4 regions of the Azospirillum sp. A23 genome follow, and region 3 is predicted to be linked to each of the others. Evidence: predicted binding sites of a transcription regulator. Region 3 holds the regulator's gene; each other region holds the start of a gene.
What was found. Region 3 encodes LexA, which represses DNA repair genes until DNA is damaged. Its sites were predicted from a motif close to ATGTTCTANTTTGGTTC; they were not measured.
Positions count from the first base shown of each region.

Region 1: a site for LexA is predicted at 2,678-2,694, ahead of pheA (chorismate mutase). Genes of this name have one in related genera too.
Region 2: a site for LexA is predicted at 3,556-3,572, ahead of recA (recombinase RecA). Genes of this name have one in related genera too.
Region 4: a site for LexA is predicted at 3,070-3,086, ahead of ABNQ40_RS17915 (ImuA family protein). Genes of this name have one in related genera too.

Region 1 is NZ_CP170666.1:988,744-994,629, reverse strand. It holds gene ABNQ40_RS13395 (PRC-barrel domain-containing protein) at 1-295, opposite strand, end outside; gene ABNQ40_RS13390 (DUF3072 domain-containing protein) at 370-639, opposite strand; gene metW (methionine biosynthesis protein MetW) at 716-1,324, opposite strand; gene ABNQ40_RS13380 (homoserine O-acetyltransferase) at 1,351-2,571, opposite strand; gene pheA (chorismate mutase) at 2,749-3,645, shown strand; gene hisC (histidinol-phosphate transaminase) at 3,797-4,888, shown strand; gene ABNQ40_RS13365 (amidohydrolase family protein) at 4,952-5,886, opposite strand, start outside.
Region 2 is NZ_CP170667.1:1,604,063-1,609,948, reverse strand. It holds gene flhB (flagellar biosynthesis protein FlhB) at 1-735, shown strand, start outside; gene ABNQ40_RS24955 (PAS domain-containing sensor histidine kinase) at 903-3,449, shown strand; gene recA (recombinase RecA) at 3,626-4,705, shown strand; gene ABNQ40_RS24945 (hypothetical protein) at 4,797-5,363, opposite strand; gene ABNQ40_RS24940 (glycosyltransferase family 2 protein) at 5,467-5,886, opposite strand, start outside.
Region 3 is NZ_CP170667.1:1,434,020-1,439,905, forward strand. It holds gene trpD (anthranilate phosphoribosyltransferase) at 1-349, shown strand, start outside; gene trpC (indole-3-glycerol phosphate synthase TrpC) at 349-1,152, shown strand; gene ABNQ40_RS24160 (GNAT family N-acetyltransferase) at 1,157-1,666, shown strand; gene moaC (cyclic pyranopterin monophosphate synthase MoaC) at 1,663-2,154, shown strand; gene glp (gephyrin-like molybdotransferase Glp) at 2,159-3,388, shown strand; gene lexA (transcriptional repressor LexA) at 3,600-4,325, shown strand; gene ABNQ40_RS24180 (ComEC/Rec2 family competence protein) at 4,399-5,886, opposite strand, start outside.
Region 4 is NZ_CP170667.1:114,535-120,420, reverse strand. It holds gene ABNQ40_RS17930 (tyrosine phosphatase family protein) at 1-574, opposite strand, end outside; gene ABNQ40_RS17925 (tRNA-uridine aminocarboxypropyltransferase) at 863-1,570, opposite strand; gene ABNQ40_RS17920 (hypothetical protein) at 1,931-2,113, shown strand; gene ABNQ40_RS17915 (ImuA family protein) at 2,107-3,045, opposite strand; gene ABNQ40_RS17910 (SH3 domain-containing protein) at 3,170-3,556, opposite strand; gene ABNQ40_RS17905 (EF-hand domain-containing protein) at 3,897-4,718, shown strand; gene hemN (oxygen-independent coproporphyrinogen III oxidase) at 4,823-5,886, opposite strand, start outside.

The DNA.
Region 1 (5,886 bases), on a different replicon from region 3:
CGGGATTGAGCGCGGCGGAAGGCAGTGCCGCCACCGGCGGCGACGAGCCCTGCGCGCCCGTCACCGGTCCCGTCGCCGGCTCCGTCACCGGTGCTGCGGGATTCTGCACCTCATGCGACGGCGCTTCGCCGCTGACCCCCGGTGGGGACGTGATCTGTCCGGTCGCCGGCTGGTCGTCCGGCCGCGGCGCGGTCATCAGCGGCGGCGAGGTGGCGACGCCCGGCGCAGTCTGGGCAAAGGCGGTGCCGGTCAGCAGCAGCGCCGCGGCCGGAACAAGCATGAGGGGGCGGAGCATGAGGGCGACCCTTCCGTTCGGATTCGGTATCGCCCTGGTTAACAGCGGAACATGCCCGCAGGTTGCCGCCTGACTTATTTACCGCGCCCGGTCTTGTCCTGAAGCGCGTCGATGCGCTTGGACGCTTCCGCCTTGGTCAGGCCGTCATCGAAGGACTCGCCGGCCTCTTCGCTCAGCGTCTTCAGGTACGAGGCCTGGGCGCCGGTCATCGGCTCGTCGCCGGTGGTCCAGTCGTCGGGGTTCTTATCGCGGTTGGAATGATCGTCGCCGGTCTTCGGATTCTCGTGGCCGGCATGGTCGTGCCGGTCGGCTGCGTGATTATCGGCGGTGTGCTTGGTCGTCATGATCCGTACCTCATCAAAAAGGAACGTACCATGAACAATCCTGAAGGCGGGAGGTTCCCGCCTCAGCCCGAAAACCTCAGCCGTTCCGCCGCAGCAGGAAGACGCCCTGCTCGCCCAGCAGGTTGGCGAAGCCGGAATGGGCGTGGCTGGTCACCCGGCCGGCGCGGTTGATGATCCGCGTCTGCTCGATGGTGATGCCCATCTCCTCCGTTAGCACGACGAAGTCGCGCAGCGTGCAGAAATGGATGTTGGGCGTTTCCCACCACTGGTAGCCCAGCTTTTCCGTCACCGGCATGCGGCCGGTCAGCATCAGCTGCATGCGGACGCGCCAATAGCCGAAATTCGGCACCGACACGATGGCGCGCCGGCCGATGCGGCACAGCATCTCCAGCACGTCGCGCGGCTGCTTCATCGCCTGAAGCGTCTGGCCCAGGATGACGTAATCGAAGGCTTCCGCCGGATAGTCCTTCAGGTCGGTCTCGGCATCGCCCTGGATCACCGACAGCCCGTGCGCCACGCACTGGCGCACGCCGTCCATGCTGAGTTCGATGCCGCGCCCGTCGACATTCTTGGTATGGGACAGGTAATCCAGCAGGGCGCCGTCGCCGCAGCCGACGTCCAGCACGCGGCTGTTCGGCTCCACCATCTCGGCGATCAGCTTCAGGTCGTCGCGAATGTCCAGCATGGTCGGTCGTCCAGTCCCAATCCCACTCAGCGCGCGCGGCGGCGGACGGACAGGCCGCGATGCTCGGCGCAGCCCTCCAGGAAGCCGTGGATGACCTGATGGAACTCCGGCTCGTCCAGCAGGAAGGCGTCGTGGCCCTTGTCGGTCTCGATCTCGACGAAGCTGACATTTCCGGCGACGGCGTTCAGCGCATGCACGATGGCCCGCGATTCCGAGGTCGGGAACAGCCAGTCGCTGGAGAAGCTGGCAAGGCAGAAGCGCACCGGCGTGGTCTTGCCCCCCGGCCGGAAGGCGTTGGCCAGCGTGCCCCCGGCATCGGCGGCGAGGTCGAAATAATCCATCGCCCGCGTGATGTAGAGGTAGGAGTTGGCGTCGAACCGCTCGACGAAGGCCGCCCCCTGGTAGCGCAGGTAGCTTTCCACCTGGAAATCGGCGTCGAAGCCGTAGGTGATCGCCTTGCGGTCCTGCAAATTGCGGCCGAACTTGCGGTGCAGGGCCGTTTCCGACAGGTAGGTGATGTGGGCCGCCATGCGGGCGACGGCCAGACCGGCCTCCGGCCTGGTGCCTTCCAGCAGATAGTTGCCGCCCCGCCATTCCGGGTCGGCCATGATCGCCTGACGCCCGACCTCGTGGAAGGCGATGTTCTGCGCCGAATGGCGGGCGGCGGTGGCGATGGGCACCGCGGCGAACACCGATTCGGGATAGGCGACCGCCCATTGCAGCACCTGCATGCCGCCCATCGAGCCGCCGATGACGCAGAACAGCTTCTCGATGCCGAGATGCTCGACCAGCAGCTTCTGCGCCCGCACCATGTCGCCGATGGTCACCACCGGGAAGGACAGGCCATAGGGCTGGCCGGTGGCGGGATCGACGTCTTTCGGCCCGGTGCTGCCCAGGCAGCCGCCCAGCACGTTGGAGCAGATAACGAAATAGCGGTCGGTGTCCACCGGCTTGCCGGGGCCGACCAGCATCTCCCACCAGCCGGGCTTGCCGGTGACCGGATGCCTCTCCACCACGAAATGGTCGCCGGTCAGGGCGTGGCAGATGAAGATCGCGTTGGACTTGTCGGCGTTCAGCGTGCCGTAGGTCTGGTAGGCGATCTGGAAGCCGCCGATCTCCACCCCGCTGTCCAGCCGCATCGGCCGGTCGACCGCCAGACGCACGCGCTTGCCCGGCATGACCTGTTCATTGGAGGCGGGGGCGGAGGCGGGGGCATTGGGGGCGGAGCTGTCGAGGGCCGCGGACATCTCGTTTCGTGCCTTGTCGGAAGCCTTACGGCGTCTTGATGGAGACCGTCAGGGAGCTGTGGCGGAACGGGAGCGTATAGCTACGAAGCCGGCCTTCGGAGTGTCAATGTTTTCTTTGATTTCAGGACGCATGCGGACTACTACTAACCGGCTCTGCATTCGATGGTTTTTTGACCCATGGCTTCCGCCCGGACCCCGCTCGACGATTTGCGCCGCGAAATCGACCAGATCGACGACGCGATCCACGACCTGCTGATGCGCCGCGCCGCCGTGGTGGAGCGCATCGGGGCGGCCAAGGGCAATGGCGCGGCCGAAACCGGCGCCCAGCCCGTCTTCCTCCGCCCGGCGCGCGAGGCGACGATCCTGCGCCGCCTGATGGCCCGCCATGCCGGCACCTTCCCCGCCCAGGTCGTCGTCCGCATCTGGCGGGAGATGATCACCGCCTTCACCCGCATGCAGGGCCCCTTCGCCGTCGCCGTCTATGCGCCGGAGGACCGCCGCGGTTTCTGGGACGTGGCGCGCGACCATTTCGGCGGCTTCGTGCCGATGACCGCCGTCAACACCCCGGCCGCAGCGCTCCGCGCCGTGTCGGAAGGGACGGCGACCGTCGCCGTGGTGCCCTATCCGGCCGAGGACGATTCGGATCCCTGGTGGCGCTTCCTGGTGTCGGCCGACGCCGGCCGGCCGCAGGTGGTGGCGCGTCTGCCCTTCGGCGGGCGCGGCAATGCCCGCGGCGAGAACCGTGACGCGCTCGCCATCGCCGCCGTCCCGCACGAGCCGACCGGCGACGACCGCACCCTGCTCAGCATCGAGATCGGCGGCGACCTCAGCCGCGGCCGTCTGAAGGATTCGCTGGAGGCCTGCGGCCTGCCGCCGGTCGGCTTCTGCACCTGGCATCCGGCCGGCCATGCCACCGGGATGAGCGGCGGCGGCCCGTCGGTCCATCTGGTCGAGATCGCCGACTTCGTCGGCCAGGGCGACCCCCGCCTCGCCAAGCTGCTGGAACGCTCCGGCGACATCCCGGTGCGGGTCAATGTCGTCGGCGGCTATGCCGTGCCGCTCGCTCTGGGCTGATGTGCGCGAATGAGGCGAGCCGCCGGGGCGGCTCCTGCCTTATCCTGCCGGCCCTCCGTGAAACGATGGAACAGTGCCATCGGCACTGTTCCATCCTGTTCCACCCCATCCATGAACCGCCCATCCACCATCGTCGGAAGGTAAGCAGACCATGACCCAGCCGAACGGCCCGCAGCCGCGTCCGGGGATTCTCGACATCGCCGCCTATGTCGGCGGCGAGCATCAAGGTCATATCCGCCTCGCCTCCAACGAAGGGGCGCTTGGGCCGAGCCCGAAGGCGATGGAGGCCTATGCGGCGGCGGCCGGAACCCTGCACCGCTATCCGGACGGCGGCTCGGCGGCGCTGCGCGGCGCCATCGCCAAGCGCTTCAACCTGGATGCCGACCGCATCGTCTGCGGTGCCGGGTCGGACGAGATCATCAGCCTGCTGATCCGCTCCTATGCCGGGCCGGGCGACGAGGTGCTGTATTCGCAGTACGGCTTCCTGATGTACCCGATCGGCGCCAAGTCGGTCGGCGCCACCCCGGTGACGGCGCCCGAGGACGGGCTGACCGCCAGCGTCGACAACCTGCTGGCCCGCGTCACCCCGCGCACCCGTCTGGTCTTCCTCGCCAACCCGAACAACCCGACCGGCACCTATCTGCCGGCGTCGGAGGTGGCGCGGCTGCATGCCGGCCTGCCGCCGGACGTCATCCTGGTCATCGACGCGGCCTATGCCGAATACATGAACAAGGACGACTACACCGCCGGCGAGGAACTGGTGGAGCGGTTCCCCAACGTGGTGATGACCCGCACCTTCTCGAAGATCTTCGCGCTGGGCTCGCTGCGCATCGGCTGGTGCTACGGTCCGGCCGGGATCGTCGACGTGCTGAACCGGGTGCGCGGTCCCTTCAACGTGTCGAACGCCGCCCATGTCGCCGGCGTCGCCGCGGTGGAGGATGCCGAGTTCCTCGACCGCTCCCGCCGCCACAATGAGCAGTGGCGCGAGTGGTTCTCCGCCACCGTGCGGGAACTCGGCCTGACGGTGCATCCCAGCGTGACCAACTTCGTGCTGGTCGATTTCAAGGGCCAGCCCGCCGGCAAGGACAACGCCGAGGCCGCCCGCCAGTTCCTGAAGGCCCGCGGCATCCTGGTCCGCCAGATGCCGTCCTACGGCCTGCCGAGCTGCCTGCGCGTCACCATCGGCACCGAGCAGGAAATGCACGCGGTGGCCGACGCGCTGCGGGACTTCCTGAAGGCGTAACGGCTTCCCGACAGAGAAAAGCCCGCCGGAACGGCTGCTCCGGCGGGCTTTTTCATGTTTGCCTCAGCCCCGTTTCAACAGGAAATCGACCGTTTCCGGCCGGCCCGGCAGGTCGAGCTTCGCCTGCACCGGTTCGCAGCGGCTGACGATCCGGCCGCGGCGCAGCACGAACAGGCGGGCGGCGCGGGTGCGGATCGCCTCCACCGGGTTGCCGGCCTGGAGCACCACCAGATCGGCGTTGCAGCCGGGCTCCAGCCCGTAGCCGTCCAGATGCAGCAGCTTGGCAGGGTTCACCGTCACCGCGTCGAAAGCGGCCCTGATGCCGTCCTGGCCGGTCATCTGGCCGACATGCAGGCCCATATGCGCCACCTCCAGCATGTCGCCGGAGCCCAGCGGATACCAGGGGTCCATCACGCAGTCATGGCCGAAGGCGACGGTCAGCCCGGCGGCCATCAGTTCCGGCACGCGGGTCATGCCGCGGCGCTTGGGATAGGTGTCGTGGCGGCCCTGGAGGACGATGTTGATCAGCGGGTTGGCGATGACTCCCAGCCGCGCCTCCGCCATCAGCGGGATCAGCTTGGAGACGTAGTAATTGTCCATGGAATGCATGGAGGTCAGGTGCGACCCCGTCACCCGGCCATGCAGACCCAGCCGCTGCGTCTCGTAGGCCAGTGTCTCGACATGGCGGGACAGCGGATCGTCGCTCTCGTCGCAATGCATGTCGACCAGCAGCCCGCGCTCCGCCGCGATCTCGCAGAGCAGCCGGACGGAAGCCGCGCCATCGGCCATGGTGCGCTCGAAATGCGGGATGCCGCCGACCACGTCGACGCCCATGTCCAGCGCCCGCCGCAGCAGCTCCTCGGTGCCGGCCGAGCGCAGGACGCCGTCCTGCGGGAAGGCGACCAACTGCAAATCGAGATAGGGCGCGACGCGCTTCTTGACGTCCAGCAACGCTTCCACCGCCAGCAGGCGCGGATCGCAGACATCGACATGGCTGC
Region 2 (5,886 bases), 170 kb from region 3:
TTCCATGTCTCGTGGGAGCTGATCTCGCCGAAGTTCGGCAAGCTGAACCCGCTGCCCGGCCTGATGAACATGTTCAAGGCCAACCAGGGCGTGGAGCTGCTGAAGAGCATCGTCAAGCTGGGGGTGGTCGGCGGCGTCGCCTATATGGCTCTGGTGCCGATGTTCGGCGGCATCGAGGCCTATATCGGCATCGACATCGTCGCCATGCTGTTGCAGATGGACGGGCTTGCCCATCGCCTGCTGGTCTGGGTTCTCGTCGTCCTGACCTTCATCGCCGCCGGCGACTTCGTTTGGCAGAAGCAGCAGTTCGACAAGAAGATGAAGATGACCAAGCAGGAGGTGAAGGACGAGCACAAGCAGCAGGAAGGCGACCCCGTGGTCAAGGGCCGCATCCGGCAGATCCGGTTCGAACGCGCGCGCAAGCGCATGATGGCCGCGGTGCCGAACGCCGACGTGGTGGTCACCAACCCGACCCACTTTGCGGTTGCGCTGAAATACGATCCGACCCAGATGGGCGCGCCGATGGTGCTGGCGAAGGGCGTGGATCAGGTCGCCTTCAAGATTCGCGAGATCGCCGAATCGAACAATGTGCCGGTCATAGAAAACCCGCCCCTTGCCCGTGCGCTCTATGCCGCTTGCGATATCGACGCGGAAGTGCCATCCGAGCATTATCGGGCGGTCGCCGAAGTCATCACCTATGTCTTCAAGCTGAAAGGGCGGTCGCTGCGCAATTGATCCGGGTGCAACCGATATGGGCGCAACGGATCCGGCCTCGTGATGGTTGATGGGGCGGTTGACGGAGGCGGCTGGATCGGTTGGATCGGCCGGCCATCGCAGGTGGTGTGACGGGCAAGTCGGACCGGGGCATTTCCCGGCCGGACCGTGTGGGGTTTGGAGTATTGGTGGACGACACAACTTCCCTTTCCGACAGCGCGCGCAATGCAGTGAACCGCAAGACTTCGTCCCGCGGGGTGTCGATGCTGCTCCAATATGCGCTGGCGCCGGCCGGACTGCTGGTGCTGGCCGCCGGACTGCTGTTGGAGCGCGATGCGGTCGGCTGGCTGGGGGCGGCGCTGGTGGCCTTGGGCGTCGCCCTGCTGATCGCCCGCAGCGTGTCGGTGGTGCGGCGGTCGGCTCACATCGGCGCGCTTCTCGGCGGTGCGCTGGAAGGGATGCCGGCCGGACAGCTGGTCTGCGACGGAACGGACGATGTGGTGTTCGTCAACGCCGCCTTCCGCGAGCTGGCGGGCTGGCGCCGCGGCGAACGGCCGCTGGACGCCCTGGCCCGCCAATTCTCCGGCGACCCCGACAGCGCGCGCGAATTCCGCCGCCTGCGCGAACGGGTGAAGGCAGGGGGCGCCGCCTCGGCCGAGCTGGCGATCCCGGCGCTGGACGGCCACCCTCCGGAATGGCGCAAGGTGCAGGGCCAGCCGGTGGCCGGCTTCCCCGGCTCCGTCCACTGGCGGATCGAGGACATCACCGCCCGGCGAGAGCTGGAGCATGTCATGCTGCGCGAGCAGGCCAAGCTCGCCGACTTCATGGAGCATGCGCCGGTCGGCTTCTTCTCGGTCGATCAGAACGGCCATTTCCTGTTCGTGAACGCCACCCTGGCGCAATGGCTGGAGGCGGCCCCCGGCGACCTGACCGACGGTGAATCGCGGCTGCACGGCATCCTGGCGGCGCCGCCGGTTTCCGCCGCCCCCTATGACCTGTTCGACCATGGCGGCGGCGAGCAGCGCGGCGAGCTGACCATGGTGGGTCTGCGCGGCCGGCGGTTCCAGGTCGCGGTGGCGCAGAGCGTGGTGCATGCCGACGACGGCACCATTCACACGCGGTCAGTGGTGCGCGACCTGTCCCCGGAACGGGAGTGGCAGGAGGCGCTGCGCCAGTCCGAGCAGCGGTTCCAGCGCTTCTTCGAGGATGCGCCCATCGGCATCGCGCTCGTCGACGAGACCGGACAGCTGACCGAATGCAACGAGGCCTTCCTGGCGCTGATCGGCAGCGAGTCCGGCAGCGTCATCAACCGCCCGATGGCCGACCTGATCGTTCCGGTGGAGCGCGAGGCGGTGATCGCCCGGCTGCGGGCGGTGCAGGGCGGCGCCGACCCCGCCCACCCGCTGGAGGTCCGGCTGTCCGGTGGGCGCGAGTTGACCGCCCAGCTCTATGCCCGGCGCCTCGCCAACCCGGTGCGGACGGATGGCCGCGCGGATGGTGCCAGGGGCGATGGGGCGCGCGGCGACGGTGTCGGCCTGATCCTGCACTTCATCGACATGACCGAGCGCAAGAGCCTGGAGGCCCAGTTCGCCCAGTCGCAGAAGATGCAGGCGGTCGGCCAGCTGGCCGGCGGCGTGGCGCACGACTTCAACAACCTGCTGACGGCGATGATCGGCTTCTGCGACCTGCTGCTGCTGCGGCACAAGCCGGGCGACCAGTCCTTCAGCGACATCATGCAGATCAAGCAGAACGCCAACCGCGCCGCCAACCTCGTGCGGCAGTTGCTGGCCTTCTCGCGCCAGCAGACCCTGCAGCCGCGCGTCATCAACGTGACCGACGTGCTGGCGGAGCTGGCGAACCTGCTGCGCCGGCTGATCGGCGAGAACATCGAGCTGAAGATGATCCATGGCCGCGACCTGGGTCTGGTCAAGGTCGACCAGAACCAGCTGGAGCAGGTCATCATCAATCTGGTGGTCAATGCCCGCGACGCCATGGCCGGCGGCGGCAAGCTGATCGTCAACACCACCAACTACGTCGTCAGCCAGCCGGAACGGCGGGAGCACGAGACGGTGCCGGCCGGCAGCTATGTCTCCATCGAGGTGATCGACACCGGCTGCGGCATCGCGCGGGAGAATCTCCAGCGCATCTTCGAGCCCTTCTATACGACCAAGGAGGTCGGGTCGGGCACCGGGCTCGGCCTGTCGACGGTCTACGGCATCGTGCGGCAGACCGGCGGCTTCGTGCTGGTCGATTCGGCGGTGGGGGAGGGAACCACCTTCACCATCCTGCTGCCTCACCACCAGGGCGAGCTGCGGCCGGTCGATACGGCGGAGCCGCGCGAGCGGCGCGGCAGCGACCTGACCGGCACCGGCATCATCCTGCTGGTGGAGGACGAGGACGCGGTGCGCGTCTTCTCCGCCCGCGCGCTGCGCAACAAGGGCTATCAGGTGCTGGAAGCCAAGAACGGCGAGGCGGCCTTGCAGCAGATCGAGACCAACGGCGCCTCCATCGACCTGCTGATCACCGACGTGGTGATGCCGCAGATGGACGGCCCGACGCTGGCCCGCCATGTCCGCAGGCTGCGCCCGGAGATGCGGGTCATCTTCATCTCCGGCTACGCCGAGGACCGGCTGGGCGAGATCGACGGCGTCGAAGTCGCCCATTTCCTGCCCAAGCCCTTCTCGCTGAAGCAGCTGGCTTCCAAGGTGAAGGAGGTCATCCGCGACGGGCGTTAGGGGGGGCGGTGACGGGGGCTGGGAGGAGCGAATTCGTTCGCGAAAACGAGCCCGGATAACCCCGGTAAAATAGGAACGCACAGGCAACATCGGCGCTTGCAAACAAGAACGAAGAGAGTACATTCAGCTTCGTTGCAAGAGCGCCGACCGTGTGTTCTAAGAGAGGGGTACCGGGCATGTCGTCCGCACAGCTTCGTTTGGTCGAGAAGGATTCCATGGACAAGCAGAAGGCGCTCGATGCCGCCCTGAGCCAGATCGAACGCGCGTTCGGCAAGGGCTCGATCATGAAGCTCGGCGCCAAGGAGAACCTGGTCGAGACGGAGGTGATTTCCACCGGCTCGCTCGGTCTCGACATCGCGCTGGGCATCGGCGGCCTGCCGAAGGGCCGCATCGTCGAAATCTATGGGCCGGAAAGCTCGGGCAAGACCACGCTGGCCCTGCACGCCATCGCCCAGGCCCAGAAGGCCGGCGGCACCTGCGCCTTCGTCGATGCGGAGCACGCGCTCGACCCGTCCTATGCCCGCAAGCTGGGCGTCAACATCGACGAGCTGCTGATCTCCCAGCCGGATGCCGGCGAGCAGGCGCTGGAGATCGCCGACACGCTGGTGCGCTCCGGCGCCATCGACGTGCTGGTGGTCGACTCGGTCGCGGCGCTGGTGCCGCGCGCCGAACTGGAAGGCGAGATGGGCGACAGCCATGTCGGCCTGCACGCCCGCCTGATGAGCCAGGCCCTGCGCAAGCTGACGGGCTCGATCTCCAAGTCGAACTGCCTGGTGATCTTCATCAACCAGATCCGCCTGAAGATCGGCGTGATGTTCGGTAACCCGGAGACGACGACCGGCGGCAACGCGCTGAAGTTCTACGCCTCGGTCCGTCTCGACATCCGCCGCATCGGCGCGATCAAGGACCGCGACGCCGTCGTCGGCAACCAGACCCGCGTCAAGGTGGTGAAGAACAAGATGGCCCCGCCGTTCCGCGTGGTCGAGTTCGACATCATGTATGGCGAGGGCGTCTCGAAGGTCGGCGAGCTGCTCGACCTCGGCATCCAGGCCAGCGTGGTGGACAAGTCGGGTGCGTGGTTCAGCTATGACGGCACCCGCATCGGCCAGGGCCGCGAGAACGCCAAGACTTATCTGCGCAACAACCCGGAGATGGCCGACGCCATCGAGGCCAAGATCCGCGGCAACGCCGGTCTGGTCGCCGATGCGATGATGGGCACCCCGGAAGCCGACGGCGAAGCCTCCACGCCGGAGTGACGCCGAACGGTCATCTGTGACGAAAAGCCCCGCTTTCCGAAAGGAAAGCGGGGCTTTTCGCTTTGGGGTGTCGGCTGGCGAATACCCTCACCTACACATCCACCACCATATGCGGCCGGAACGCTCCCTCCAGCGTCAGCAGCAGGTGCAAATAGACCGCCACCTTGCGCGCGCGGTCGGTGTTGCGGGAGAGGCAGTCGCGCAGCTGTTCGGCCATCCGGGCGGTTTCCGCATCCTGCGCCGGCGCTGCCGCGGTGACGGCCTGGACGATGTGGTCGGGATCGACCGGGATCGGCGCCGCCGGATCCTTCAGCAGGGCCTCGGCCAGCGCCTCCTCGTCATGAGGAACCGACGGCGCCGCGCTCGGTTTGGCAGGGGTACTTCGGGACAGATGGTTGCGGAGGCTGTCCTTCAGCCGGCTGCGTTGCCGCTCGTCCAGCCCGTCGAACTGGTCGACCTCATCGAACAGCAGATCGTAGAGGCGGCGGCGCTGCGGGTTCGGCGGGTTCTGCTCGCGCCGCTCCTGCTCACGCTCCTGCTGTTCCCGCCGCGGGTTGCGGCGGTGGTTGCGGTCGGTGGCGCTGCCGGCCCGCTCGACGCCCGCGGTGGTGCGGACGCTGAATTCCGGTGGGCCGACACCGTGGACATTGCCGGACATGGACAGTCTCCCAGATGGCCGCCTCCCGGGGAACCGCCCCGTCAGCGATCAAGTCTGGCAGAGCCGGCGCTTCCTTCCAAGCCGAAGCGCCGGCCTATGACCATCAGTCGCCAGCGCCGGCCACCGCATTGTCGGCCGGTTGCGGCTTGTTCCTGCCGAATCCCAGCGTCGGGAAGACGTTGATCAGCGCGGTGATGAAGGCGGCCAGATAGGGCAGCGACTGCACCACCAGCAGGCCCGACCACATGAAGGCGTCGCGGTTCTCATGGCCGAAGACCATGACGATGGCGAGCGCCGCGCCCCACAGCGACACCAGCAGAACCAGTTCCTCCCGCGCCATCAGGAAGGCCTGCATCAGCGCCGGCTGGTTCTCGCACTTCGGCGTGCGGACGAAGGGGCGGCCGGAGGTGAAGATGCCGAGCCACATGGCGCGGCCGACCGTGTGGGTCAGCGCCATGCCGGCCACCGCCGCGCCGACCTTGTCCCAGAAGCCGCACTTCACCCGCGCCTCGTAGAGCCAGAG
Region 3 (5,886 bases):
GGACGAGATCACCACCACCGGCCCCACCACTGTCGCCCAGTTGAAGGACGGCGAGGTGACGGTGTTCGAGGTGACGCCGGAGGATGCCGGTCTGCCGCGCGCCCGGATCGAGGAGTTGAAGGGCGGCGACGCCCAGGTCAACGCCGAGGCGATCCATGCCCTGTTCGACGGGGTGCGCAGCCCCTACCGCGACATCGTGCTTCTGAACGCCGCCGCGGCCCTGCTGGTGTCCGGCAAGGCCGCGACCCTGAAGGATGGTGTCGCCATGGCCGCCGACGCCATCGACAGCGGCGGCGCCCGCGACCGCCTGCGCCGGCTGGTCGCCATCACCAACGAGGCAACGGCCTGATGAGCGACGTTCTGACCCGCATCAACGACGACAAGCGCGCCCTGGTGGCCTCCCGCAAGGCCGCCCGTCCCTTGTCGGAGGTGGAGGCCGCCGCCAGGGCCGCCAACGAGAGCAACCCGCCGCGCGGCTTCATCCGGGCGCTGAGCGCCGCGGTCGAGGCCGGCCGCTACGGCCTGATCGCCGAGATCAAGAAGGCGAGCCCGTCCAAGGGCCTGATCCGTCCCGATTTCGACCCGCCGGCGCTGGCCCGTGCCTACCGCGAGGGCGGTGCGACCTGCCTGTCGGTGCTGACCGACGAGCCTTATTTCCAGGGCAAGGACGAGTATCTGGTCGCCGCCCGCGCTGCGGTGGATTTGCCGGTCCTGCGCAAGGACTTCATGGTCGATCCTTATCAGATCGTTGAAGCCCGCGCGCTGGGTGCCGACTGTATTCTGATCATCATGGCGTCGCTGTCCGATGCCCAGGCGGCGGAGATCGAGGACGCCGCCATCGCCCAGGGCCTGGACGTGCTGGTCGAGGTGCACGACCGCGCCGAACTGGACCGCGCGCTGCTGCTGAGGACTCCTCTGCTCGGTGTCAACAACCGCAATCTCAAGACCTTGGCGGTCGATATTGCGACGACGGAAGAGCTGGCCGCCAACGTGCCGGCCGACCGCATGCTGGTGGCGGAAAGCGGGCTCTACAGCCCCGCCGATCTGGCCCGGATGGCGAAGGTCGGGGCGCGCTGCTTCCTGGTTGGCGAATCGCTGATGCGGCAGGCCGACGTCACCGCCGCCACCCGCGCCCTGCTGGCTCCGGTGTGATGCGATGACCGATGTGGTGGCCGATACGGGAGCAGAAGCGAGAGCCGATGTGCTGATCGCTGCGGAGAGCCCGCGCCAGGATGCCGTGATCGCGCTGGTGGCGGCGCTCGACCGCTATCTGCTGGATCTCTACCCGGCGGATACCTGCCACCTGCTCGACATCGGCGAACTGGAGGCGCCGGACCTGCGCTTCCTCGTCGCCCGCAAGGACGGCGTTGCGGTCGGCTGCGCGGCGCTCCGCGTCGATCCGACCGGTTACGGCGAGATCAAGCGGATGTATGTCGATCCCGCTGCCCGTGGACAGCGCATCGGCGACCGTCTGCTCGCCCGGCTGGAGGAACTGGCACAGGCGGAGGGCTTGAACGCCCTGCTGCTCGAATCGGGCATCCATCAGCCCGAGGCGCTGGCGCTCTACCGCAAGGCCGGATTCACCGACCGCGGCCCCTATGCCTGCTACCAAGACAATGGCGTCAGCGTCTTCATGGAAAAGCTTTTGACGGAGACCGTGCGATGACCGGCTTCACCCATTTCGACGCCGAGGGCAAGGCGGTGATGGTCGACGTCTCCGACAAGGCGGACACCGAACGCACCGCGACAGCCGCGGCGACCGTGCTGATGCAGCCGGAAACCCTGGCGCTCATCATGCAGGGCGGGGTGAAGAAGGGCGACGTGCTGTCGGTCGCCCGGCTGGCCGGCATCATGGGGGCCAAGCGCACGCCCGACCTGATCCCGCTGTGCCACCCGCTGATGCTGACCTCGGTCAAGGTCGACCTGTCCTGCGATCCCGCCCGCAACGCGGTGGACGTGACGGCGACCTGCAAGCTGAAGGGCCAGACCGGCGTGGAGATGGAGGCGCTGACCGCCGTCACCGTCGCAGCATTGACCGTCTACGACATGTGCAAGGCGGTGGACCGCGGCATGACCGTCACCGACGTGCGTCTGTTGCACAAGGCCGGCGGCAAGAGCGGCAAGTGGGGCGCGTCCTCCTCCACCGGAGCCTGACGCCATGATCTCCGTCGCCGAGGCGCGTGCCCGCATCCTGTCGGCCTTCACCGCCCTCCCGGCGGAGACCGTCGCCCTGCCCGACGCTCTCGGCCGTGTGCTGGCCGAACCGGTGGTCGCCCGGCTGACCCAGCCGCCCTTCAACGCCGCCGCCATGGATGGCTGGGCCCTGCGTGCCGCCGACATCGCCGCCGCGACCGCCGAGGCCCCCGTCCCGCTGCGCCGCATCGGCGAATCCGCCGCCGGCCACGCCTTCACCGGCAGCGTCGGCGCGGGTGAGGCGGTGCGCATCTTCACCGGCGCTCCCCTGCCCGATGGTGCCGACGCCGTGGTGATGCAGGAGGATTGCAGCGTCGACGAGGCCACCGTGCGGATCGGCCGCGCCGTGGCCGCCGGCCGCTTCGTCCGCGAGGCTGGCTTCGACTTCACGGCCGGTCAGGAGCTTCTGCCGAAGGGACGGCGCCTGACCGCGCGCGACATCGCGCTGGCCGCCGGCGGCAACGTGCCGTGGCTGTCGGTCCACCGCCGGCCGCGCATCGCCGTCCTCGCCACCGGCGATGAGATCGCCCTGCCCGGCGACCCGCTGGGTCCGAGCCAGATCGTCAGCACCAATGCGCTCGGCCTCTGCGCCCTGGTGACCGCCCAGGGCGGGCTCGCCCATAATCTTGGCGTCGCCAAGGACACGCCGGAAAGTGTGGCGGCCCTGGCGAAGGGAGCCGCCGGCTGCGACCTGCTGGTCACCACCGGCGGGGCGGCGCATGGCGATTACGACCTCGTGCGCGATGTGCTGGCCGAACGCGGCGTGGCGCTGGAGGTGCAGACGGTGGCGATGCGTCCGGGCAAGGCACTGATGTTCGGCCGTGCCGGGTCGGTGCCGCTGCTTGGCCTGCCCGGCAACCCGGTGTCCACCGGCGTCACGGCGCTCCTGTTCCTCCGCCCGATCCTGCGCGTGCTGCAGGGCCTGCCGCCGGAGGACGACCGCGTGCCGCTGCGCGCCCGCCTGACCGGCGCGCTGAGGGCCAACGACCGGCGCGAGGAATATCTGCGCGCCACCCTCGCCGCCGGCCCGGACGGTGTCCTGACCGTCACGCCCTTCGCCCGGCAGGACAGCGCCATCACCACCCTGTACGCCCAGGCCGATTGCCTGATCCCCCGCCCGCCCAATGCCGACCCGGAGCCGGCCGGCGCCATGGTGACCGTGCTTCCTTTGACGGATGGGGTGCTCAGCATTTAGACTTGAACAGAGCGCCAGGACATGGCGCTTGGACGAAGACTGGAACAGGTGAACATCACCCGGAAAACTGTTTCACAGCGTTCCAAATGTTCCACACAAGTTCTAAAAGAAGCCGATGGGGGGCTTGACGCGCAGCAGGAACCAAACTAGAACATGGAGCAACGTTTAGTTTTTGTTCCATCTTCAGTCTGGCCGAGGCCGGGAGGCATCCATGCTCACGCGCAAGCAGCACGAATTGCTGCTGTTCATCCACGAACGGCTTGGCCAGGGCGGTGTCTCGCCGTCGTTCGACGAGATGAAGGACGCCCTGGGCCTGAAGTCCAAGTCGGGTATCCATCGCCTGATCACCGGGCTCGAGGAGCGCGGGTTCATCCGCCGCCTGCCCCACCGGGCCCGTGCGCTGGAGGTTCTGCGCCTTCCCGAGGGTCTCGACGCCTCCCGCAACCGGACCGCGGCTGCCAAGCCGAAGTTCCAGCCCAACGTCATCAAGGGCGATTTCGCCTTCGCCGGCCGCGATACCGCTCCACCCGCCCCGACCCCGGCCGCCGCGAACGAGACGGTCCAGCTCCCGCTCTATGGCCGGATCGCCGCCGGAACGCCCATCGAGGCTCTGCGCGACAACAGCGCCTTCGTCGACGTCCCCGCTTCCATGCTGACCGGTGGCGACCATTACGCCCTGGAGGTTTCCGGCGACTCGATGATCGAGGCCGGCATCCTCGATCACGACACCATCGTCATCCAGCGCTGCGATGCGGCGGAGAACGGCACGATTGTCGTCGCTTTGGTGGACGAGGGCGAAGTGACACTGAAGCGCCTGCGCCGCAAGGGCAACACCATCGCCCTGGAACCCGCCAACGCCGCCTATGAGACCCGCATCTTCGGTGCCGACCGCGTCCGCGTACAGGGCAAGCTGGTCGGTCTCGTGCGCAAGTACTGAGCTTTTCCTGCCCGACCGCCGATCCTCTCCTCCGTCCCCGCGGCGGATGGGATCGGTGAGGTCCAAGCTCCTCTCACTTTCCTCCGGTCCAGGGCCGATCTCCCCGCAGCCCGCGCACCGTCTCCACCGTCACCCCCTCGGCGGTCACCGTCAGCGCATGCGCGCCTTCATGGCGCAGGGTCCAGCGGTCCACCACCAGGTCCGCCCGGCAGCGCCGCGCCACCTCGGCCGTCACCACCGCATCGACCGCCCCGCAGTCTTCGTCCAGCGCATCCGGCAGCCGCGGCAAAGCCACCGTCTTTCCCCGTACCCGGTACAGGCAGCCAAGCGCGTCGCAATCCAGCGAGCGCCCTCCCCCGCTCCATCCCCCGTCGGCCGGCCAGGCATCGGCCACCGACCGCTCGCCATCGCGCTCCCGCCAGGTTTCGGTCATCCGCCCGCCGCCCTTGACCGACGCGCTGAGCCGCCCATCCGGCAGCCTGACCGCCATCACCGTCCCGTCGCCGGCCACCAGCACATCCGGCCGCACCGCCAGCATCGGCGAGGCCAGCCCCGCCAGGACCGGCAGCATTCCCAGCCAACGCCACCACCGCGTCCACAGGCACAGCCAGATCCCTCCCATCACCAGCAGGGCGAACCCGTCCGCCGGCATCGCCCGCACGGTCAGCGAGGCCCAGGGGAGACGGCCGAAGAACTCCGCCGTCCAGATCACCGCCCGGTCGCCCCAGTTCATGGCGATCAGCGCCGGCGCCTCCAGTCCGAAGGGCAGCAGCGCGTAGGCGATCAGGCTCCACGGCATGACCCAGAAGGACGTGATGGGAATGGCGATCAGGTTCGACAGCACGCCATAGAAGGCGATCTGCTGGAAATGGAAGAGCGAAAAGGGCAAGGTCGCCAGCGTCGCCACCACGCTGGTCAGCAGAATCCCGCCGACATAGAACAACCCGCGCACGATCCATCCCGCATCGCGCCGCCATTCCGCCAGCCTGACGCTGCCCTTCTCGAAAGCGGCGATCAGCGCCACCACAGCGGCGAAGGACATCTGGAAGCTCGGCCCCAGCATGCCCTCCGGGTCCATCGCCATGGTGACCAGCCCGGCGAAGGCGACCAGCCGCATGCTCAGCGGGTGGCGGTCCAGCATGATCGCCCCCATCACCATGCCGGTCATCAGCACCGACCGCACCGTCGGCAGCGGCGCCCCGACCAGCAGCGTGTAGGCGAGCGCCGACAGGATGCCGAACAGGGCCGCGATCTTCTTGATCGGCCAGCGCAGCGCGATATAGGGCACCGCCGCCAGCAACGCCCGCACGACATAGAACAGGATGCCGGCGGCGATGCCGACATGAAGGCCGGAGATCGACAGCAGATGCGCCAGCCCGCTGTTGCGGAAGTCGTCCATCGTCGCTTCCGGGATGCCGAACTCCTCGCCGTTCAGCAGCGCCGTGGTGACGCTCGCCTCCACCGGATCGCCGATGGCAACCACCACCCGCTCGGCAATCGCGCCGCGCGCCTTCTCGAAGGCGACGGCGACCGTGCTCCACCCCGTCACCGGCGGCGCCTC
Region 4 (5,886 bases), 1.3 Mb from region 3:
TCAGATCCTCGACCTCGCGGATGCGGCCATTGTCGATCATGAACTGAACCAGTTCCGGGCGCTGCTTGCCGAGCGTGCGGTGGCGTTGACGCACGGCGGCGATCAGCTCGCCGTTGCGGCCGAGACTGTCGTCGGCGAACTCGATCATGCGCAGGTTGGGCCAGGTCTGGGCCCGGATGGCGACCACCGCCCCCACCGCGTCGGCCGCCGGCAGTTCGGGGCGCGCCTGGGCCAGGATCATGGTCAGCGCCGCGGTGGACCGCGATACGCCGGCATGACAGTGGACCAGCAAATGGCGGCAGTCCACCGGTTCGGCCAGCAGGTCGCGGCCGAAGGCCAGGATGCGTTCCACATCCGACCGTTCCGGCGCGATCTGCCCCTGGGTCGGCTCGATGACGTCGTGGAAACGCAGTTCCAGCCGTTTATGCTCGCCATAGTCGCCGAACTCGCTCGGCTCCGTCATGTCGGGGTCGAGGATCGACAGCACATGGCTGACCTTGCCGCCGCCGAAATTGCAAAGCTCGCTGAGACCGCAGACCGTCAGGCCGAAAGGCACGAAATCGCTGGCCATCATTCTCTCGTTCGATTGCGGGGGAAGAAAATCGAAGGGATTTGCGGCCAGCATTTGGCACCGGGCGCCGCGGCCCCGTCAACCCGGCCGAAGCGGGGCCGGTCAAAGAATGTTGAACAGGTAGAGCAGGAGGATGGCGGGGATCGGAATGCCGACCAGCCACAGCAGGATGCCTCGCACGTACCCTCTCCTTCTTCCGTTGATGACGGGCGATGCGGCCGGACGCCGCCGGCCCTCTCACCCATCATCAACGGCGCAGCCGCCGGTTGGTTGCAGCCGCGCGAACGAGCGTCAGGCCTCCTCATCCCCCTCGTCGTCGGAAACAGCCGCCGGAGCATCGGCGTCGGTCGGCAGTGCCGGACGCGGACGGCGGGTCCGCAGCTTCTTCAGCAGCAGCGAGAAGGGCTTCAGCGCAGTGTCCATGATGGTCTGGTCACCCTCCAGCCGCGACAGCAGGAAGGCGCCGGCTTCGAGGGTAGAGACGCTGTCGCGCCGCGGCTCCTTGCGCGCCTGCCCATAGAGCGAGCGGAACTGCGGGTTCAGCACGATGCGGTGGCATTTCAGCAGCCAGGCATTGCGCCACCACAGGGTCTTGGCCTGGCTCCAGGTGCCGTCCAGGACGATGACGCCTTCCAGTTCCTCCAGGATCTCCGCACTGTCGCGCAGCGGCTGGCCGTTCCTGTCGACCACCCCCACCTCCGGCCGCGGAGCGCCGCCATCCTTCACCGGACCGAGATACAGCACGCCCCAGCGCTTGGGATCGACCTCCCGCCCCAGGATGCGCTTCAGGCCCGGCCAGCTCAACCCGACCTTCACCATCGAATTGGTGAATTGCAGATGGGCGATCTGGGCGGTGCCCAGATTTTCCCGCTTCTCCTGCGGATGCTGCAGGATCAGCAGGAAGACGCCGTTGTCGATCGGCTGCACTGCCTCACAAATGCACAGGTGATTAGGCTTTAGGCAGGTCGGGCAGGATTCGGGGGCGGTGGCGCTGTGCATGGGAGGTACGCATTCCTTGAAGGGGATTGGCCGCGAATATGGGTTGGAACGACGCGGAAGGGAACACATCTCACACCGAGGACGGCGCTGCTCACCGAAGAGCGATGGCCGCCACGGCGCGTACGACAGATCCCCTATCAAGACTCCCTCGTGTCATACCTGTTCATGTGGGTTCAAGTGGCTTCGTATAAACCGTTTGTAGAGACTTAGTCGTGTGTCATGGAACTCGTGTGACGCGCTTAACAGCTGGCCTGGAACTTGCGTAGTTATTATCCAGGCAAACAGGACGACGGGTGGGCCAGGACCGGCCTTAGTCAGGCTGATCCACGGTGCCATCCGGCGCTCAGAAGGAGACCTGCCATGCTGCCCGCCCACCTTGCCGACCGCCTGCTGAAGCAGCGCCGCGATGCCGACAGCGCGGAATTCGCCCGCCAGCTGCCGCTCTACGCCCCGATGGACGCGGATGACCCGCGCTGGATGACCGAGCCGGACGGGTCGGAGCAGCCCGGCCGCCGCGAGCCAGACTGGGCGACCGACTACTGACCGGCAGTCAGCCTGACGACGGCCGGTTTGCGGTGATCCGACAAACGACCCTGTCGGTTGTCGGACATCGGCCGCCCGGCCGGCCATAGCCCCGACTCGCGTCCTGCGGTCTGCCGAAGGCCGCTTCGATCCTCTTTCCCCACGTCGTGCCAGCCCTGCCCGTCCCAGGCGAGGGTCCAGCTGCCTGGACGCCCGCCCCGGCAGCGCTCCAGCATGACCGACCAGCGCGGCATTCCCAGCCCCGGCGGGCCTCCAGCCGGGCGTGGTGCCGCATCCCCCTCCTCATCCAGACTGGGAACGGCATCCAACCGCCAGCGGGTCACCGCGGCGCTGAGCCCTTCCGCCCACTCGCCTGCCATCCGCCCACCCGCCATCCGCCGGTTACGCCCGTCCGATGCGCCGGCGCTCGCGTCCAGCAGGAAGCCGGTCACCCCAGACGACTCGGCGGCAAGCTGCAGCCGCCGGCTGGCGGCCAATTCCAGCCCTCCCAACTCGCCCAGCACCGCCGACAGGGTGGAGCAGCGCAGCGCCTCCTCCATCGCCCACAGCGCATCGACTGGCCGCACCGCCCGCACCGCGACCAGCCGGTCGGGCGTCAGCCCATAGGCCGCCAGTCCCGGGGCGTACAGGTCGCGCCCGCGCAGGATCCACAGCACCGGCCTTTTCGGGGTCGCCAGCCGGGCCAACAGCGCCACGGCGAATCCGGTGCCCGCCCCCGGGTCGTCCGCCGCCACCGCATGCAGGCAGCCCAGCGGCAGCCCACCGTCGGGCAGATGGCCGTCGACCGAGTCGATGCCGAACGCCAGGGTCCGCCCCCCTTCCCCGCCCGCTCCCTCGATCCGCCGGATGCGTGCGCGCAGGTCGGCCAGCAATCCGGCACGGTCGCGCGGCGCCGCATCCGCAGATGGGGGGGAGGACAACGGCACATGCATGACTCGGCTCCGCTCGACAGGTATATGTTCCTTATATGTTCTATCATGAACGCGCGTCGAGGGGGAGTCTGCGACTCCTGTCTTGTTTTCGGGCCGCCTGTCCTGAAGTCAGCCGTCGCTGGGATCAGTTGGCGATTGGCGCCGCGCCGATCTTGCCGCGCGGGGCGGCCTTGATGGTCGGGCCGGCATTGTCGACGGGCTTCGCCAGGGTGGTGGAGGTGCCGCGGGTGCCGCGCGGCGTGTTGCCCTTCAGGCTCAGCAGATGCAGCCGGACATAGGCAGTGGAGCCGCCGACCTTCACCGCAACCCAGTCGCTGTTGCGCACCCGGCCCAGCGTGGTGACCGCCTGACCCGACCCAAGCGTGGCGATGACGCCCGAGCCGCCCGCCGGCTGGGCATAGGCCGGCGTCGGCTTGTCCACCTGCCACTCCCCATAGATCGGCTCAAGCCCGGTTCCGGTATCGGGCGCGGTCCGCACGGTCGGCGGATTGGGGGTCCGCTGGTACGGCATGCAGCCGGGAACCATCAGCGTGGCCAGGGCCACTATCAAGGGAAGGGTACGCAGACGCCGGATCATCGCTCACCTTGAGATGGAACGGTGCTTTGCAGGAACGGGACGAACGGAGAGGGTAAACGGGTGGGTTGTGGACCTTCGGCGCGACCATACAGGAGGCAGCCCCCTCTTCGCCACCGCAGCGCAGCCGGATTCGCTATGCGCTTTTTGAGGCGCACCTCCCGGTCTTGAAAAATTATCTCAAATCCGATCTTTTCCGGCGCCGTACCGCGCAGGAGTCCCAGGCCGCCCCGCGTATCTTGACCATCACGACGGCACCTTACGGGGGCATCCGGCCATGATCTCCTCCCTCGGCAGTTCCAACAGCACGGCGACGCTTCAGAAATTCTTCTCCAAGGCGGACGCCAACAGCGACTCGTCGCTGTCCAAGGACGAGTTGCTGGGTGCGCTCGGCGGCACCTCGGCTGCCTCCGACAGTGGAAAGCTGTCGTCCGCCGTCGACGGCCTGATCGGCAGCCTGGACAGCGACAGCAACGGCTCGCTCAGCACGACCGAGTTCAGTTCCTTCGCCAGCCAGTTCGACTATGGCAGCAGCAGCGCCCTGCTGGCGGCGCAGGAGCAGGCGAGCGCGATGCAGCAGCAGTTCGCCCAGAACCTTTATTCCAGCCTGGACAGCGACAGCAGCGGCGGCATCAGCGCCGACGAGCTGACGTCCGTTTTGACCTCCGCCGGCCAGTCGAGCACCGATGCCGCGTCGCTGTTCAGCAGCCTCGACAGCGACGAGGACGGGTCGATTTCCCAGGACGAGTTGAGCAGCGCGCTGAAACAGGCCGACGCCAACCGCCCGCCGCCCCCGCCGCCCGCCAATGACACAGGCACTTCCGGCGCTTCGGACAGCGGCAGCACGTCCTCGACCGCGTCCTCCAGTTCGGCATACTCCAGTTCCGCGGCTTCAAGCTCGGCGTCTTCAAGCTCGGCAGCCGGCGGCACGACCGGCTACGACCCGCTGGACACCAACAAGGACGGCTATGTGTCGGAACAGGAACGGATGGCCGCCTATGGCGGCACGCAGCAGCAGACGGGTGGCGTCACGTCCAACCGCCTCAGCGGCGACATGCTGCGGACATTGATGCAGGGCATCAACGAGGTTGCCGCGTAGCCTTGTGGGTTCGGATGCGCGGCACGGGGAAAGGCGGTCGGCGGGTGGCGCCGGCCGCCTTTTCTTTTGCCCGACTTTCTCCGCCCGACTTTCTCCGAATGCCGTCAAACCGCCCGGCTGTGCCGTCCGGCGCCCTTTGACAGGTGGGTGTCGAAGCGGGCGGCGACGATGCGCATCAACGGACGGGCGCTCTCCGGCACATGGATGCGCCGGCCGTCCACCACCGCGACGCCGTCGGCGACCAGATCGGCCATGCCCTCCAACTCCGCGTCGAAGGCGGACTCGGGCAAGCCGTGGGCACGGGCGATGGCGGCGGTGTCGACCGACAGGTCGCACATCAGCCGCATGATCAGGTCGCGCCGCACCTTGTCGTCCTGGGTCAGCGCGATGCCCTTGCCGGTGGGCAGGCGGCCCTCCTCGATGGCGGTGGCGTAATGGTCGAAGGGCACGGCGTTCTGAACGTAGCCCTGCGGCAGCGCGCCGATGGAGGAGGAGCCGAAGCCCAGCAGAGTCTCGGCATCGTCGGTGGTGTAGCCCTGGAAGTTGCGGCCCAGCCGCCCTTCCTCCTGCTGCACCGCCAGCTCGTCGCCGGGACGGGCGAAATGGTCGAGACCGATGGCGCTGTAGCCGGCGGCCGACAGCGTGTCGGCGATGGCGGCGAACTGCTCCCAGCGGCCGAGCGAACCGGCCAGAACCGACTCGTCTATCTTCTTCTGGTGGGTCTTCATCCACGGCACATGGGCGTAGCCGAAAACCGACAGCCGGTCGGGCGCCATCTCCAGCGCGATCTCGGCGGAGCGGGCGACGCTCTCCACCGACTGGTGCGGCAGGCCGTACATCAGGTCCAGGTTGACGCTGGCGATGCCGGCATCCTTCAGCCAGGCCAGCGCCTGCTCGGTGACGGCGCGCGGCTGGACGCGGTTGATCGCCTGCTGCACCGTCTCGTCGAAATCCTGCACGCCCAGCGAGGCGCGGTTGACCCCGGCACGGCCCATCGCAGACGCCATCTCCGCCGTCAGGGTGCGGGGATCGATCTCCACCGCCAGTTCGGCATCGTCGGCGACGTCGAAGCGTTTGAGCAGCAGCGCGATCATCGCCTCGAAATCGTCGGGCGCCATCATGGTCGGGGTGCCGCCGCCGAAATGGATGTGGCGCACCGCCAGACGGC